DNA from 4 places in the Novosphingobium sp. BL-S-24 genome. Region 2 is predicted to be linked to each of the others. Evidence: predicted binding sites of a transcription regulator. Region 2 holds the regulator's gene; each other region holds the start of a gene.
The links. The regulator LexA, encoded in region 2, represses DNA repair genes until DNA is damaged. The targets are predictions, from matches to a motif close to GTTCCNCNCTTGTTCT.

Region 1 (4,208 bases), 230 kb from region 2:
TGACAGGCTATTGATTTCATCAGGGACGGGTCGGCATAAAAGGCGCGTATCGACTTCGACATGCCCGCCAATTTTCGGCAGGGCTTGGTATGCATAATATGGGGAGAGCGGATCATGGCTGAGGGCGACCGGCGAAAGGCTTCGGATTTATTCATCGAATGCCTTGAACAGGAAGGCGTCGAATACATTTTCGGCGTCCCGGGCGAAGAGAACCTGGATTTCCTCGATTCACTCTCTCGCTCGAAGCAGATCAAGCTGATCCTGACGCGGCATGAGCAAGGCGCCGGGTTCATGGCCTCCACCTATGGCCGACACACGGGGAAGGCAGGCGTTTGTCTGTCCACTCTCGGGCCGGGCGCGACCAACTTCGTCACCGCGGCTGCGTACGCCACGCTCGGCGGGATGCCGATGCTGATGATTACCGGTCAAAAGCCGATCAAGAAATCCAAGCAGGGACGCTTCCAGATTCTGGATGTCGTCTCGATGATGCAGCCGATCACGAAGTACGCGCACCAGATGGCGTCATCGGACAATATCCCGAGCCGTGTGCGCGAGGCGTTCCGGATCGCGGAGGAGGAAAAGCCCGGCGCTTCGCATATCGAACTGCCCGAAGACATTGCCGATGAGCGCACCGATTCACGCCCGGTCCCCCGCTCCACGGTCAGGCGGCCGACGGCGGACACGAAATCGATCATTCATGCCGTCGATGCGTTGCAGAATGCCAAGCGGCCATTGCTGGTGATCGGCGCCGGTGCCAATCGCAAAATGACCAGTAAGATGCTGGGGGAATTCGTTGAAAAGACAGGAATTCCTTTCCTGACCACTCAGCTCGGCAAGGGCGTAATCGATGAGCGCCATCCCAAGTTCCTGGGCTGCGCCGCGCTGTCGTCGGGCGACTTCGTTCATCGGGCGATCGAGGATGCCGACTGCATCGTCAACATCGGCCACGACGTGATCGAGAAGCCGCCGTTCTTCATGCACAACGACGGCACGCGCGATGATCGCATCGTCATTCACGTGTCGACGAAAACCGCGGAAGTCGACCCCGTATACTTTCCGCATATCGAAGTGATCGGCGATATCGCCAACGCGATGTGGCAGATCAAGGAAGCGATCACGCCGTCCGCCAAATGGAATTTCGATGCCATGCTGCGCTTCCGCCAGGCGGAGGTTGAGCACACGGAAAAGCTGGCGAAAGACGAGCGCTTCCCGATATTCCCGCCCCACGCGGTTCATCAGGTGCGCAAGGCATTGCCCGACGACGCGATCATCTGCCTGGACAACGGGATCTACAAAATCTGGTTCGCGCGCGGCTACAGCGCTCGTGGTCGCAACACCGTGCTGCTCGACAACGCACTGGCCACGATGGGGGCAGGTCTGCCGTCGGCCATGGCCAGTGCGATGGTCTATCCTGATCGCAAGGTCATCGCGGTGTGCGGCGATGGCGGGTTCATGATGAACAGCCAGGAGATGGAAACGGCGGTGCGGCTCGGGCTCAATCTCACAGTGCTGATCCTGAACGACAATGCGTATGGCATGATTCGCTGGAAGCAGGCCAACATGGGCTTTGAGGATTTCGGCCTGTCCTATGGCAATCCCGACTTCGTGAAGTATGCCGAAAGCTATGGTGCAAACGGCTATCGGGTGGAAAGCTCGGGCCATCTTCGCGAGTTGCTCGCGCATTGTCGCGACACGCCGGGCGTCCATCTCATCGACTGCCCGGTCGATTATTCCGAGAACGATCGCATCCTCAACACGGAGATCAAGGAGCTGTCCCGGGCGCTTTGATTTAGCGGCTTTTTAATCAAAAGACCCCCGCCATCGTTGTGATGACGGGGGTCTTTTTTTGGAGACGATCGGGCCTACGGGGCGGACAGCATCAGCATTCGGTCAGGAGTAGAAACTCCGCTTCCACCAGCATGCGCGGCATAGGGGAAAAGGCGTGGCTGCTTTCGACCAGCACGACATCAGCCACGAGATGGCCAGGCACATTGAATTCGTGATCGGGGAGGGCGGCAATCAGAGCTTCCCCTGCCGTGACTGCCTCCGGGCCCTCGAACGATAGGGCGACGGTGTGACGCGCGCCGGTGAACATGGCGCTCGACCACGCTCTTTCCGTGTGATGGAGAAAAACGGCATCGGGACCTGCGAGGCGCAAAACTTCCTCCAGCAGGCGTAGCCAGGTTCCACGCTGCCGCTTGGCTTGCGGGTTATCGTCGGGACGGGAGGTGGTGGGGGTAAAGCAGGTGTCATCGAGCATGGCGTTTCTCCCGTGGGCCGGTGTGGTAAGTCTTCATGAAGAGGTCGACCCGAGCGATTGTCTCGTCACGCGGGATCCGACCGTTGCGCAGATCGGCAACGAAACGGGGGTCCTGAGCGGCCAGCCTGCCAAACTTCGTCCATGGCATTTCGGTCTCGCGCAGGAAGCGCTCAATTCGGCGCAACAGCATCCTGCCAACTCCTTTCTTCGGATTCGCTTATTTGTTCCTATTATGTTCCATTGCAAATCCTACTTGTCTAGGAAAAATCCTACGGGTAGGATGAAGTTATGGACATGGAGCCCAACCGTCGCCGCCTGCTCGAATTGGCCGACGCCAAACAGGTGAGTTTAACCCAGCTTTCCCGAATGCTTGGGAAGAACCCGAGCTATCTTCAGCAATTCGTTAGGAAAGGAAGTCCAAGAAAGTTGGAAGAGCATGACCGCGGAATGCTGGCGCGCTTTTTCAACGTCAGCGAGGATGAACTCGGCGCGACAAAGGAAAATTCCTATGCTCCCAGTTTGTCGGAAGGCACCCGGGCTTGGGTGGATGTACCTAGGATCGCAATAGGTGCCTCTGCCGGAAGCGGCGCTCATCCGGGTGGGGAAGGTGCGTTCGATACCATCCGTTTTTCGGGACGCTGGCTGCGCGGCATGGGCCTGCAGCCAGGGCTTCTCTCGACCATCGCGGTCAGCGGCGATTCGATGGAGCCGACATTGCGGGACGGTGACGAGATTTTGGTCGATCGCACCGTTCGCTCATTGCGCGATGGCATCCACGTCGTCCGTCTGGAAGATAGCCTGCTGGTAAAGCGCGTGAACACCGGCCGTCCGGGCTTGGTCGTGCTCATCAGCGACAACCCGGCCTATCCGCCGCTCGAATGCCAACCATCGGATGTCCACGTGATCGGGCGGGTCGTATGGAAAGGCGGACGTATCTAGCGCCGGTTGCAATCGATCCCCGCTGCGGCCATTTCACTCGGCATGACCGAACAGACCAATTCCGCTATCGACCAAGACCCTGCCGCCCCGTCCATGCGGGTAGGGATCATTCCCGTCACTCCTTTGCAGCAGAACTGCTCGCTGCTGTGGTGTACGCAGACGATGCGTGGTGCCTTCGTCGATCCGGGCGGCGATCTCGCGAAGCTGAGGCAGGCGATCGACAGGACCGGCGTGCAGATCGAAAAGATCCTCGTCACTCACGGGCACCTTGATCACTGCGGCCAGGCCGGAGTGCTGGCGAAGGAACTGGGCGTTCCCATCGAAGGCCCGCACGAGGATGATCGCTTCTGGATTGCCCAGTTGAGCGATGACGGCCCGCGCTGGAACATGGAAGCCCACACCTTTGAACCTGATCGTTGGCTCGAGGATGGCGACACGGTGACGGTGGGCAACTTGGAAATCGACGTCGTCCACTGCCCTGGCCATACCCCCGGCCACGTCGTGTTCCATCACGCGCCAAGCCAGTTCGCGATGGTCGGCGACGTGCTCTTCCAGGGAGGCATCGGGCGTTGGGATTTTCCGCGCGGCAATCTGGAAGACCTGGTCGAATCGATCACCGAAAAGCTCTGGCCGCTGGGAGACGACGTGACATTCGTTCCGGGTCACGGTCCCACCAGCACGTTCGGTCAGGAGCGCCGCACCAATCCCTATGTCAGCGACGATGCACTGGCGCGTGGCCTGCCCGGCTGACGCGTCAGTATCGACCCAGCGCGATCAGGACAGCAATCGCCGACAGTCCGAGAAGCGGCAGCGCGGTGATGGCGAACCCGCCCGCGCGCAAGGGAGACGATTGCGGCCTGTCCATGCCGAAGGCGTGGGCCACGCGCGCCAGAAGGTAGACTGCGCCGACGATCGCCAGCCATTGCCCGCCCTTGCCGGTCAGTTCGATCGCGGCGATCAGGATCAGGATGAACGGGGTATTCTCTATATAATTGGCGTGCGCACGCAT
Region 2 (4,208 bases):
TATCCGTAAGCGGTTTGCACGTCAGCGCGGTGGTCGGCGCAGTTTACATCCTGTTCTTGCGGCTTCTTGCGCTGATCCCCTGGCTGGCGTTAAGGATCAGGTTGCCTGTTGCGGCAGCCGCTGTGGCCGCATTGGCCGGTATCACCTACACGCTGATTTCGGGTTCGGAGGTACCGACTGTTCGCTCCTGCATAGGCGCAATATTAGTGCTGGCAGCGCTGTCACTGGGCCGTGAACCTCTCTCGCTGCGGATGTTGGCGGTGGCTGCGCTCAGCGTGATGCTGATCTGGCCAGAAGCCGTCACTGGCCCGAGCTTCCAGATGAGCTTCGGTGCGGTTCTAGCTCTGGTTGCGGTAAGCACTGCTGCCCCAATCCGACTGTTTACTCAACCGCGCGACGAAGGGATGGCGATAAAGGCGTTGCGCCAGATAGCGATGCTTTTGCTGACAGGGATCGTTATCGATCTGGCTTTGATGCCGATCGGCCTATTTCATTTTCATCGCGCCGGGATTTACGGCGCGCTGGCTAATGTGCTTGCTATCCCTCTAACGACATTCATTGTCATGCCTTTGCTTGCCGCTGCTCTTATTCTGGATATCGCGGGACTAGGGTCACCAGTATGGTGGATGGCACAGAGTGCGATTGATCTGCTCGTGGCGATCGCGCATTGGTTTGCTTCTCGACCGGGTGCCGTAACTGTGCTGCCTGCAACGGGAAATGCCGCATTTTTGACATTCGCGGCGGGGGGACTTTGGATCGGGCTATGGAATGGGCGCATTCGCTGGATAGGCCTTCCCCCAGCCCTGATCGGTGCAGGCAGTCTGGCCTTTGCTCCACCCCCTGACATACTTGTTTCAGGTGACGGCCGTCATGTTGGACTTGTCGACGAAACAGGCCAAAATCTGTTCCTTCTACGCGACGGCGGTGACGGTTATTCTCGAGACAACATGAAGGAACTCGCCGGGATGGAAGGCGATCCTATAGCGTTGACCGAGTGGCCCGGCGGTGCATGTAATCCCGATTTCTGCGCAATAACAATCAGACGCGGCAATTCCGCCTGGCGGGTCCTAATTTCCCGCGGAAGGAACTCCGTGCCTGAACGATCACTCGCCGCAGCTTGCGATCATGCCGACATCGTCATTTCGGATAGATGGCTACCCCGAAGTTGCAGCCCGACATGGTTGAAAGCGGACCGCAATTTCCTCTCAGAAACCGGCGGAATGACTATCAACTTGTCTAAAAGGAGCTTTCGTACGGTCGCACAGGATCAAGGTCAGCACGGATGGTGGCGTCCAATTGAGCGCAAACTCTATGTACGAACGAACATTCCTACAACGCCCACTATTCCCCAAGGTCCGCTTGCAAGTCAGTGATAACGACGCAGAAGCCCGGCGAGCTTACCTTGAACTTCGACCTCATCCGAACGATAGATCTGCGGCTCATAAGCGGCGTTGGCGGGATCGAGGCGGACCATTCCGTTCTCGCGCCGCAAGTATTTCAACGTAGCTTCCTCACCACGAACCAGCGCAACAATAATCTCTCCGTCACGAGCGGTACTCGTCCGTTTCACGAGCGCAAAATCCCCGTCGAGTATGCCTGCCTCGAGCATTGAATCGCCCGACACTTCAAGAGCATAGTGCTCACCCGAACCAAGCAAAGCAGCAGGAACCGGAAGCATCGACTGCCCCTCCAACGCTTCAATAGGAACGCCAGCAGCAATGCGGCCGTGCAAAGGAATCTCGATGACGTCGTTCGCCGGGCTGGGCGTATCCATTGCCGTCCGCTTATTGGCCGTATGAAGGGCTGAGGCGACAGAAGGCGCGGACGATTTAGCTCCTGCTCCATCGGATTGCCGCAGTACTTCGAGAGCACGAGCACGGTTCGGCAGACGTCGAATGAAGCCGCGTTCTTCCAAAGCCGATATAAGGCGATGAACACCCGATTTCGACTTGAGATCCAGCGCCTCCTTCATCTCTTCGAAGCTTGGCGAAATACCACTTTCTTCCAAGCGCACCTGGATGAACTGGAGCAATTCGTGCTGCTTGCGCGTCAACATGTCGCTGCCTCTTAATTGCCATCCGATATGATCATCGAATAGTGTTCCGCTGTGAACATTGAGGGAACAATTAAGCAACAAAATACAGGGGCGTCAAGCGGAGACCTACAGAATACCGCCGTTGCGGAGCATGAAAACCTGCACATTTTCGCCTTTGCCGGCTGCAGGTGCATGAGCTGCGCGATCAATCAGCACGTTGCATTCAGATAGCGCGTACAACGCGGCACTATCCTGGTTGATAAGGGGCAGCACTTCCTTGCCATCCCACCGCCCCCGCAAGAACTCACGCCTCGACCCGGTTGATCGAACCGACGCTCCTAGCATAGCGGAGACGCTATTCGGAACAGCGACGCTAGCACCGAGTAACTGACGCAACAAGGGGAGCAGGAAGAGGTAGGCAGTCACGAAACTGGAAACGGGATTGCCGGGGAGGCCAAGAATGATTTGCTTCTTCGCCGCGCTTTCACGAGTTGCGACAAGAAGTGGCTTCCCTGGCTTTATAGCCACGCGCCAGAAGTCGATAGTTGCACCCCAGCGTTCCAGCGCAGGGCGCACGAGATCATGGTCGCCCACAGAGGCGCCCCCACTCGTCACGATGATGTCCGCATCCGCCGCGGCTTCGAAGGCGTTCGTCAGGTCGTGCAAAGTGTCTGGGATTGGACCAACCGTTTTCGCATTGATTTGCAGCGGGGCGATAAGCGCGCTTAGCATCGCTCCGTTGCTGGCTGGCATTTTTCCATCAGAAGGATCGCTCGAATCCGCCGATAGTTCATCTCCGCTGTCGATGACGACGACGCGAGGCGGCTTACGCACCGTCAAATGCTTCTGGCCTGCTGCCTTGGCCAAGGCAATCTGGGCGGCACCAATCAACTGTCCCTCAAGCAGGATCTCCTGACCTTCGTGAAAGTCCATTCCTCGACGGCGGATGTGCTTGCCTGGGGGCAGGGGGGCTTCGCCGGTCAAAGCTATGGCGTCTGGTTGCCTCCCGACATCTTCTTGAAGGATGACACAGCCAGCGCCAGAAGGAATGACTGCCCCGGTGGAAATGCGCACCGCCTGGGCGTTCCCGATCGCCCCGTGGAAGGGGTGTCCCGCTGAGCTTTCGCCGACGACCTCCCAAGGTCCCCTGAATCCATCATCTGCCACGGCATAGCCGTCCATGGCAGAAAGATCGAACGTCGGTTGAGTGCGCTTTGCGAGCACCGGTTCTGCCAAATAGCGCCCAATAGCTTGGGGTATCTCGACGTGCTCGATCGCCCCGAGCCTGGCAAGCGCGAGCAGGCGGGCCTGTGCCTCTTCCAGAGGCATCGGGGGAAAATTGCTCACTCGTTCCAATCGTCAGCCCGCCAATGTCCCGATTTGCCTCCGCGCTTTTCGACAAGCCGGACGTCGCCGATCACCATGCCTTTATCCAACGCCTTGGCCATGTCATAGATCGTGATCAAGGCGATGGAGGTAGCTGTGATGGCTTCCATCTCCACCCCAGTCTTGCCAGTAAGGGACGCAGTGCCGGTGACGCGAACCGCATTTTCCTCATATGCAAATTTGATGGTGACCGCGTCGATCATCAGGGGGTGACACATAGGGATAAGATCAGCCGTCTTCTTGGCAGCAAGGATTCCGGCTATCCTAGCAGTTCCAAGTACATCGCCTTTCGGCGCGTCACCTGCGCGAATAGAGGCCAGAGCCTGCGGACTCATGGCAATCCGACCCGACGCCACTGCCACCCGGCGTGTTTCCGGCTTGTCGCCCACATCGACCATGCGCGCAGTGCCGTCAGGGTCGAGATGTGTTAGCCTCTGGGCCATTTGCGGGTATGGTCCTTTATTATCCATGCCGAACTAGACTGGTCATCCACCCGTAAGCAATGCCCGTGTCGCTCGTTCCACATCCGCCTCGCGCATCAGGCTCTCCCCAACAAGAAAAGTTCTCGCACAGGGCGACAGACGCTCAAGGTCTGCGTGGTTGTTAATCCCGCTCTCGCTAACCAGCAGAGTTCCTTCCGGTGCCCGAGGGGCGAGCCTTTCGGTAATGCCGATGTCTGTCACAAACCGCCGCAGATCACGATTGTTCACTCCAATCAACCTTGATCTCAGACGGCTTGCACGTTCCATCTCTGCCTCATCATGAACCTCGACCAAGCAATCCATTC
Region 3 (4,208 bases), 320 kb from region 2:
TCCAGCCGCAGGACGATCGGCCCTGCATGGCGGAAATCGCGTAGCAGGCCGGGCGGATAGCTGCGTCCGGCGTGAGGAACCGCGATGATCACGGGAATTTCGGACGCTGTCGGCGCGTCCAACGTGAAGGCGGCGGCACCGGGCAGTCCGGGAATGCGGCCGCCCCGTATGGGCTGCGAATCATTCTCGTCCATAGGTCCAGTCATGCACGGACGCTGTGCGTTTTACGCACCCGTGTCAAAGCGTCCCGATCCCGGTCACCTCGAAATCGGCACGAGAATTTTAACGGGTAGCGGGTTATATGACGGACATAAGCCGACGCAGTGCGTTGCCCCCCAGCGAACGCCTAAGAAACTGGAAACTATCGCGATGATCCGCATTCTTCTTGCCGAAGACGACGACGCAATGCGCACGTACCTAACCCGGGCGCTCCAGAACGCGGGCTACAGCGTCGTCGCGGTCGATCGCGGAACTGCCGCCCTTCCCCTGTTGCGCGAAGACGATTTCGACCTTCTGCTGTCGGACATCGTCATGCCGGAAATGGACGGCATTGAACTCGCCCAGAAGTGTGCTGAAATTTCGCCGATGACCAAAGTGATGTTCATCACCGGTTTCGCCGCCGTCACCCTGCGCGCCAGCCGCGAAGCCCCACAGGCGAAAGTCCTCTCCAAGCCGTTCCACCTGCGCGACATCGTCATGGAAGTGCAGCGCATTTTCGGCCTTGCCGAGCAAGTCTCGCTCTGATCCCAAAAAACTTGATCAAGCCCCTTGCCACGGTAAAAAACCGCCGCTAGAGGGCCAGTCCTCCCACGGGGACACCCGGACGGAGCGCTCAATGGAATGGGCGTATAGCTCAGTGGTAGAGCACTATGTTGACATCGTAGGGGTCGCAAGTTCAATCCTTGCTACGCCCACCATTCCAGAAAACCCGCCGCGAAATCGGCGGGTTTTCTGCTTTATAGTCAATTTTTCCGGTTTCACCTGATCTTCACTCCGCGTCGTTGGTCAGGTTCGGCGCCGATAGTGAGGTACCCCACCAGCGTCGGCCTTGCCATGCGTGTGCTGCCTGCCTAGAGACGCGGGCAATTCTCACCCCAGGGGAGTCCCTTTAGAATGGCAAAGATCAAGGTTGCTAATCCCATCGTCGAGATGGACGGCGATGAAATGACCCGCATCATCTGGCAGTGGATCCGTGAACGTCTGATCCTCCCCTACCTCGATGTCGATCTGAAGTACTACGATCTCTCGGTCGAGAAGCGTGACGAGACGGGGGACCAGATCACCATTGATGCTGCCAACGCAACCAAGCAGTACGGCGTCGCCGTCAAGTGCGCGACAATTACGCCCGACGAAGCCCGCGTCGAGGAATTCAGCCTCAAGAAGATGTGGAAGTCGCCCAACGGCACGATCCGCAACATCCTTGGCGGCGTGGTATTCCGCGAACCCATCGTGATCTCTAACGTCCCTCGTCTGGTTCCGGGCTGGACAGACCCGATCGTGGTTGGCCGTCACGCCTTTGGTGACCAGTACAAGGCCACCGACACCCTGATCCCCGGCGCCGGCAAGCTGCGCCTCGTCTGGGACGGCGAAAACGGTGAAAAGATCGACCTCGACGTGTTCGACTTCCCGGCCCCCGGCGTCGCCATGGCGATGTACAACCTGGACGAATCGATCCGCGATTTTGCGCGCGCCTCGTTCAACTACGGTCTCAACCTTGGCTGGCCGGTCTACCTGTCGACCAAGAACACCATCCTCAAGGCGTACGACGGCCGCTTCAAGGACCTGTTCCAGGAAGTGTTCGACAAGGAAGGCTTTGCTGAAAAGTTCAAGGCGGCCGGCATTTCTTACGAGCACCGCCTGATCGACGACATGGTTGCCTCCGCGCTCAAGTGGTCGGGCAAGTTCGTCTGGGCCTGCAAGAACTACGACGGCGACGTGCAGTCGGACACCGTGGCGCAGGGCTTCGGATCGCTCGGCCTGATGACGTCGGTTCTCCTCTCGCCCGATGGCAAGACGGTGGAAGCCGAAGCCGCGCACGGCACGGTCACGCGTCACTATCGCCAGCACCAGCAGGGCAAGTCGACCTCGACCAACCCGATTGCCTCGATCTTCGCGTGGACCCGTGGCCTCGCCTATCGCGGCAAGTTCGACAACACGCCGGACGTGGTCAAGTTCGCCGAGACGGTGGAACGGATCTGCATCGAAACCGTCGAGAGCGGCAAGATGACCAAGGACCTCGCGCTGCTGATCGGCCCGGACCAGTCGTGGATGACCACCGAGCAGTTCTTCGAAGCAATCGTCGAGAACCTCGAGCAGGAAATGGCCACCTGGGCCTGATCTGAACCGGGCGACTTTCGTTTGAACAAAAAGCCCGTCGACCATCGCGGTCGGCGGGCTTTTTTTATGCCGCATTGACATTTGTTCTCTATTTGTTCAACCTTATGGCATGGATGCGATCAAGGGACGAGGAGCGGTCAGCGGCGCAACCAGCGCGCGTTTCAATCTTCCCACGCGGGAAATGGACGGCGACTGGCGAGACTGGTCGGAAGAAGTCGACGGTCCGGTTAGCCATCCGGCCACCACCGTCACTGAGGAACATCCGCGCTCTATCCTGTCGTTCAACAAGTCTCCCGATGTACCGTTCGACCGGTCGGTGAACGCGTATCGCGGCTGCGAGCACGGCTGCATATATTGCTTCGCACGGCCAACGCACGCCTACCACGATCTCTCACCGGGCCTTGATTTCGAAACCCGTCTGTTCGCCAAGCCCATGGCGGCGAAGCTGCTGCGGGAGACTCTGGCGAAAAGCGGGTACAGGCCTGCCCCGATTGCGATGGGGACCAACACCGATCCTTATCAGCCCATCGAAGCGCAGTACCGCATCACCCGGCAAGTGCTGGAACTGTGCCTGGAATGTGGCCATCCGGTCACCATCACGACCAAGTCGGACAGGGTACTGCGCGATCTCGATCTGCTGGAACCGCTGGCGCGCCGTAATCTCGTCCATGTCGGCATTTCGATCACCAGCCTTGATCCCGTGCTGTCGCAAAAGCTGGAGCCGCGCGCATCCTCTCCGGCGAAGCGGATGGCGGCGCTGGGGCGACTGATCGAGCATGGCGTGCCCGCGCACGTGTCGGTGGCCCCGGTGATCCCGGCAATCACCGACAGTTTCATGGAAGCAATTCTGGAGGAGGCAGCGCAACGCGGCGTCAGTTCGGCCACGTGGATCGTGGTGCGTTTGCCCCATGAAGTGGCGCCCCTGTTTCGCGAATGGCTGGCGACCCACTTTCCGGATCGCGCCGGAAAGGTGATGGCGACGATTCGCTCGATCCGGGGCGGACGAGACAACGATCCGGATTTTGTTACGCGGATGAAGCCGGAAGGTGTGTGGGCGGATTTGCTGCGTCGCCGCTTTAGGGTCGCGACGCAGCGGCTAGGAATGACCGGTCCCTATGTAGCGTTGGATTGTTCGCAGTTCCGCCGCCCTTCGCTTGATGGGCAGCTATCGCTGCTGTGAAATCCACGATCGGGAACCCACGACAAGAACGGCGCGTTTGGCCCCTCATCACCACGCAGGGAGTCGAACAGATGGCAGACGAGATTTACGAAACCCGCCAGACCGGCGAAGCTCAGCCGACTCACACGACGATCATTCGCGAATCGCCGCGCTCCAGCAGCAGCACCGGGATCATCATGGCCGTCATCCTGCTGGTCGTCGTGATTGCTGGCATCTACCTGTTCAGCCAGAATTCCTCTGAAAGCGCCAAGGACAACGCCATTGCCGAAGCGGCGAGCAATGTCGGCAACGCTGCTACCAAGGTAGGCAACGCTGCCGAAGAAGCGGTCAGCACGAACAAGTAAGCGTGTTTGAAAGGCGGTTGCCACCCGGTAGCCGCCTTTCCCGCCGCCCGGTCAGGCAGCCATCGGCATCCGCTCCGGCCCGCGCTTGGCGGTGAGGGACACGTTGGTGATGCCTGCAACGGCCTGAAGCTGCTCGGCGAAATCACCGTCCAACGCGAAGTCGCGGCCCAGCCGCACTTTCTGCTGCCGCCCCTGTCCCAGATGCAACGTCGCGATCACTTCGCCGCTTCCTTTTGACCCGGGCCGCATCAGCAGCGCCAGTTCCTGCACCGCCTCCACCCTGTCGATCTCCAGCGTCAGGACCATTCTGGCATCGGCTTTCACTTCTGCAAGGGGTCGTCCACCGC
Region 4 (4,208 bases), 250 kb from region 2:
GTTATGATCAAAAAGTTGCTGGTTGTTACTGTTGCCATCGTCGGTTTTTCGAGCCCAGCATTAGCCGATATACCCGGCAAAGGATGGATCAGTGGTGAGAAAGTGAAGAGCATGCTGTTGAAGCAGGGCTATAGCGTCACGAAACTTGAAGCAGATGACGGGCATTGGGAAGGCGAAGCTACGAAAGCCAACGTCAAGTACGATTTCCACGTTGATCCTCGTTCGGGCGCAATCACTAAGATGGAACGCGATAACGATTGATACTTGTTGATTTGAAAGATCGATTTATTGGGAAGCTGACACGCATAGGTCGGCTTTCCACCAACCCTTGCCACTCCGCTTAACCTTGAATAATGCCCACGCAGCCTAGTGCGCCTTGCCGCGTGCCTTGGCGATAACGTGGACCACTGCCGCGACAATACCTCCCAGAATCAGACCGACGATGGCCGACGCCACCGCATAACCCAGCCATCCTGCGATCGCGCCCAACGGCCCGGTAGCGTGCTCCAGGAAATGCTGGATATCGTGTGCGACATGCGCCGGCTGCGGCATGCCCAGTTCCTCAAGCCCGTGCAGGATGATCCCGCCGCCGACCCACAGCATCGCCAGCGTCCCCACGGTGCCCAGAACCTTCAGCACGACCGGCATGGCCCGCAGCAGGAAACGTCCGGTGGCCTGCGCGCCGCCGCCCGGCTTCTTCGTCAAATGCAGGCCAACATCGTCCATCTTCACGATCAGGGCGACGGCGCCATAGACGATCAGGGTGATCACGATCCCGACCAGCGCCAGCGTGACAGCGCGCGCGAACAGCGTCGTATCGCCGATTTCCGCAAGCGCGATGGCCATGATCTCCGCAGACAGGATCAGGTCGGTGCGAACCGCACCGGAAATGCGCGACTTTTCGAACGCGGCTACATCCTCGATCGGGTCTTCCAGCGTCTCACCATGCTTGGCGCCGCCGAATTTCTCGACCACCTTCTCCGCCCCTTCGAACGCCAGATAGAGACCGCCCAACATCAGGATCGGCGTGATCGCCTGCGGAAGGAAGGCACTGAGCAGCAGCGCGATCGGCAACAGGATCAGCAGCTTGTTCTTCAGCGATCCTTTGGTGATCTGCCAGATGATCGGCAGTTCACGGTCGGGCGTGAACCCGGTGACATAGCCCGGCGTCACCGCCGCATCGTCGATCACCACGCCTGCCGCCTTGGATCCTGCCTTGGCGACCCCAGCGCCCACGTCGTCAAGCGAGGCGGCTGCCGCACGGGCAATCACCGATACGTCATCAAGCAATGCGACCAGGCCGGATGGCATTCGAAATCCCTTTAGTTGCAGATGCGAAATAGAGGCGCGCAATGCGGGTGATTTGCTTTGCAATCAAGCGAAAGCACAGCGCCCTTAAAAGTGCCCGGCCACTGTCGTTCTCTTCATCATACGAAGGATGCACCAAGATCGGCGCTTCCAAGTAGACGGCTTTACCGGGGAACACACAATGTCAGTCATCAACACGAACATCAGCGCGATCCGCGCCTCGAACGCTTCCAACTCTGCCAACAAGATGCTGGGCACGGCGATGGAGCGCCTGTCGACCGGCAAGCGCATCAACTCGGCCAAGGACGATGCCGCCGGCCTCGCCATCGCGACGTCGATGACCTCGCAGATCAAGGGCATGAGCCAGGGCATCCGCAACGCCAACGACGGTATATCGCTGGCCCAGACCGCTGAAGGCTCGCTCTCGGAAGTCAGCAACATGCTGCAGCGCGTCCGCGAACTGGCGATCCAGTCGGCATCGGGCACCTACCAGAGCTCTGACCGCGCTGCCATGCAGCAGGAAGTCACCGCGCTGACCACGCAGATCACCTCGTCGATCACGCAGACCAAGTTCAACGGCAACACCCTGATCTCGACGACCTCGGGCACGGACGTCACCTTCGACATCCAGACCGGTTCGAACTCGGGTGAAAAGGTGACGCTCACCTCCAAGGCGATCAACGGCGCGAACCTCACCGCCTCCTCGCTCGACGTGACCGACGCCTCCAAGGCCGCCTCGACGCTGACCGCGGTCGACAACGCCCTCAAGGACGTGAACGCCACCCGCGCTTCGCTCGGCGCCGGCCAGAACCGCCTCGAATCGGCGATCAACAACCTGACCAACAACGTCACCAACCTCTCGGACGCCAAGAGCCGCATCGAAGACGCCGACTACTCGGCCGAAACGACCCAGATGGCCAAGGCCCAGATCCTGAGCCAGGCATCGACCGCGATGCTCGCCCAGGCCAACCAGAGCCAGCAGAACGTCCTGTCGCTCCTGCGCTAAGCGCAACCGCGACACCGACAACGACCTTCCCGTCCCCGGGTAGGTCCCAGCCCGGCGGTCAACAGACCGCCGGGCGTTTCGGTTGATTGATCGGCGCCCACCGCATCGCGGTCGGGCGCTTTATTTTGACTTGGCCGAACGTCCGCCTTGTATGCCGACGAAAAAGAACATAATTAGAACGAATGGCTTTACCTTCCGTCATGGACCGGCTGACGATTTTGGCCGACGCCGCCAAATACGATGCATCCTGCGCATCGTCGGGCACGGCGAAGCGCGACAGCCGCGATGGCAAAGGTATTGGATCGACGGAAGGCATGGGCATTTGCCATGCCTATGCACCTGATGGCCGCTGTATCTCGCTGCTGAAGCTGCTGCTGACGAACCACTGCATTTTCGATTGTCACTACTGCATCAATCGCAAAAGCTCGAACGTGCGACGCGCACGCTTCACGCCGCAGGAAGTCGTGGACCTCACGCTGTCGTTCTATCGCCGCAACTACATCGAAGGTCTGTTCCTGTCTTCCGGCATCATCAAATCATCGAATCACACGATGGAACAGCTGATAGAAGTCGCTCGTATCTTACGAGAAGAGCATGATTTTCGCGGATACATCCACCTAAAGACCATTCCTGAAGCGGACCCGGAACTGGTGGCTCAGGCGGGGCTGTGGGCAGACCGAGTATCCATCAACGTCGAACTGCCGACCGATGCCGGCCTTGCCCGTCTAGCGCCTGACAAGAATGGCGGGACGATAGAGGGGGCGATGGGCAATCTCTCCGATGCGATCGTAGAGGCGAAAGACGCTCAGAAGCGTTTCACCAAAGCTCCGCGTTTCGCCCCGGCAGGGCAATCGACGCAGATGATCGTGGGGGCGGACGGCGCAAGCGATGCGCAGATCGTCGGCAAAGCCAGCACGCTGTACGATCGCTTTTCACTGCGCCGTGTCTATTATTCCGCTTTCAGCCCGATCCCTGAAGCCAGCGCCGTGCTCCCTCTCAAGCGGCCCCCGCTACTCCGCGAACATCGCCTGTATCAATCGGACTGGCTAATGCGCTTCTACGGGTTTGCGCCGAGCGAAGTGCAGGATGCGGCAGATGCCGATGGCATGTTGCCGTTGGATATCGACCCCAAGCTGGCCTGGGCGCTCAAGTTCCGCGATCGCTTTCCCGTCGATGTGAACCGTGCCCCGCGCGAGGATCTTCTGCGCGTGCCCGGTCTCGGCACCAAGGCAATTCAGGCCATCCTGATGGCGCGACGGTATCGCACCATGCGCTTGGAAGACGTGGCGCGCTTGACCACCTCGATCAAAAAGCTGCGTCCGTTTATCGTCACGGCGGATTGGCGACCCACCCTGCTCACCGACCGCGTCGATTTGCGCGCGCGCCTGGCGCCCCCCGCCAAGCAGATGGAACTGTTCGGGTGATCGCGGTCGACCTTCTCGAAACCGACGATTTCGAGGCTTGGCGGACCGAGGCTCGTCGCTTGGTTGGCCAAAGGATTGCCCCCGATGCGGTGGCGTGGAGCGAAGGCGGTGGAACGAACGACCTGTTCGCAATGCCCTCCTCAATGCCGATGCCGAACCGGGATGTTCGCGAGGTCAGGGCAAATCGTGCGTTCATCGAACTGGCCCGCCGGGTGATCCTGCACACCGATCCCCAGCGGCTCGATTTGCTTTATCGGACTTTATGGCGGTTGCAGGAGTACCCTCGGCTGATGGAAGACGCCGCCGATCCCGATGTGATCGCGCTGGAGCGCCTAGCCAAGCAGGTCCGTCGCGACATTCACAAGATGCGCGCCTTCGTTCGCTTTCGGTCGGTAATAGAGGAAGATGATGGCGAAGCGGTTGAACGCTACATCGCCTGGTTCGAACCGGATTATCGGATCGAACGGCAC

Region 1: a site for LexA is predicted at 2,484-2,499, ahead of ACZ1JM_RS08040 (S24 family peptidase). Genes of this name have one in related genera too.
Region 3: a site for LexA is predicted at 2,421-2,436, ahead of ACZ1JM_RS08485 (PA0069 family radical SAM protein). Genes of this name have one in related genera too.
Region 4: a site for LexA is predicted at 2,479-2,494, ahead of ACZ1JM_RS05780 (putative DNA modification/repair radical SAM protein). Genes of this name have one in related genera too.

What each region holds. Positions count from the first base shown of each region.
Region 1 is NZ_CM145488.1:593,902-598,109, reverse strand. It holds gene ACZ1JM_RS08055 (acetolactate synthase large subunit) at 115-1,788, shown strand; gene ACZ1JM_RS08050 (hypothetical protein) at 1,880-2,260, opposite strand; gene ACZ1JM_RS08045 (hypothetical protein) at 2,250-2,450, opposite strand; gene ACZ1JM_RS08040 (S24 family peptidase) at 2,687-3,199, shown strand; gene ACZ1JM_RS08035 (MBL fold metallo-hydrolase) at 3,242-3,949, shown strand; gene ACZ1JM_RS08030 (MAPEG family protein) at 3,954-4,208, opposite strand, start outside.
Region 2 is NZ_CM145488.1:360,733-364,940, forward strand. It holds gene ACZ1JM_RS06875 (ComEC/Rec2 family competence protein) at 1-1,373, shown strand, start outside; gene lexA (transcriptional repressor LexA) at 1,367-2,056, opposite strand; gene ACZ1JM_RS06885 (molybdopterin molybdotransferase MoeA) at 2,162-3,364, opposite strand; gene moaC (cyclic pyranopterin monophosphate synthase MoaC) at 3,379-3,864, opposite strand; gene trpC (indole-3-glycerol phosphate synthase TrpC) at 3,907-4,208, opposite strand, start outside.
Region 3 is NZ_CM145488.1:685,185-689,392, forward strand. It holds gene ACZ1JM_RS08465 (N-formylglutamate amidohydrolase) at 1-206, opposite strand, end outside; gene cpdR (cell cycle two-component system response regulator CpdR) at 370-744, shown strand; tRNA gene ACZ1JM_RS08475 (tRNA-Val) at 843-917, shown strand; gene ACZ1JM_RS08480 (NADP-dependent isocitrate dehydrogenase) at 1,114-2,337, shown strand; gene ACZ1JM_RS08485 (PA0069 family radical SAM protein) at 2,447-3,517, shown strand; gene ACZ1JM_RS08490 (hypothetical protein) at 3,589-3,861, shown strand; gene dnaE (DNA polymerase III subunit alpha) at 3,913-4,208, opposite strand, start outside.
Region 4 is NZ_CM145488.1:114,233-118,440, reverse strand. It holds gene ACZ1JM_RS05800 (PepSY domain-containing protein) at 4-261, shown strand; gene ACZ1JM_RS05795 (DUF808 domain-containing protein) at 367-1,311, opposite strand; gene ACZ1JM_RS05790 (hypothetical protein) at 1,283-1,462, opposite strand; gene ACZ1JM_RS05785 (flagellin N-terminal helical domain-containing protein) at 1,490-2,314, shown strand; gene ACZ1JM_RS05780 (putative DNA modification/repair radical SAM protein) at 2,497-3,738, shown strand; gene ACZ1JM_RS05775 (UdgX family uracil-DNA binding protein) at 3,735-4,208, shown strand, end outside.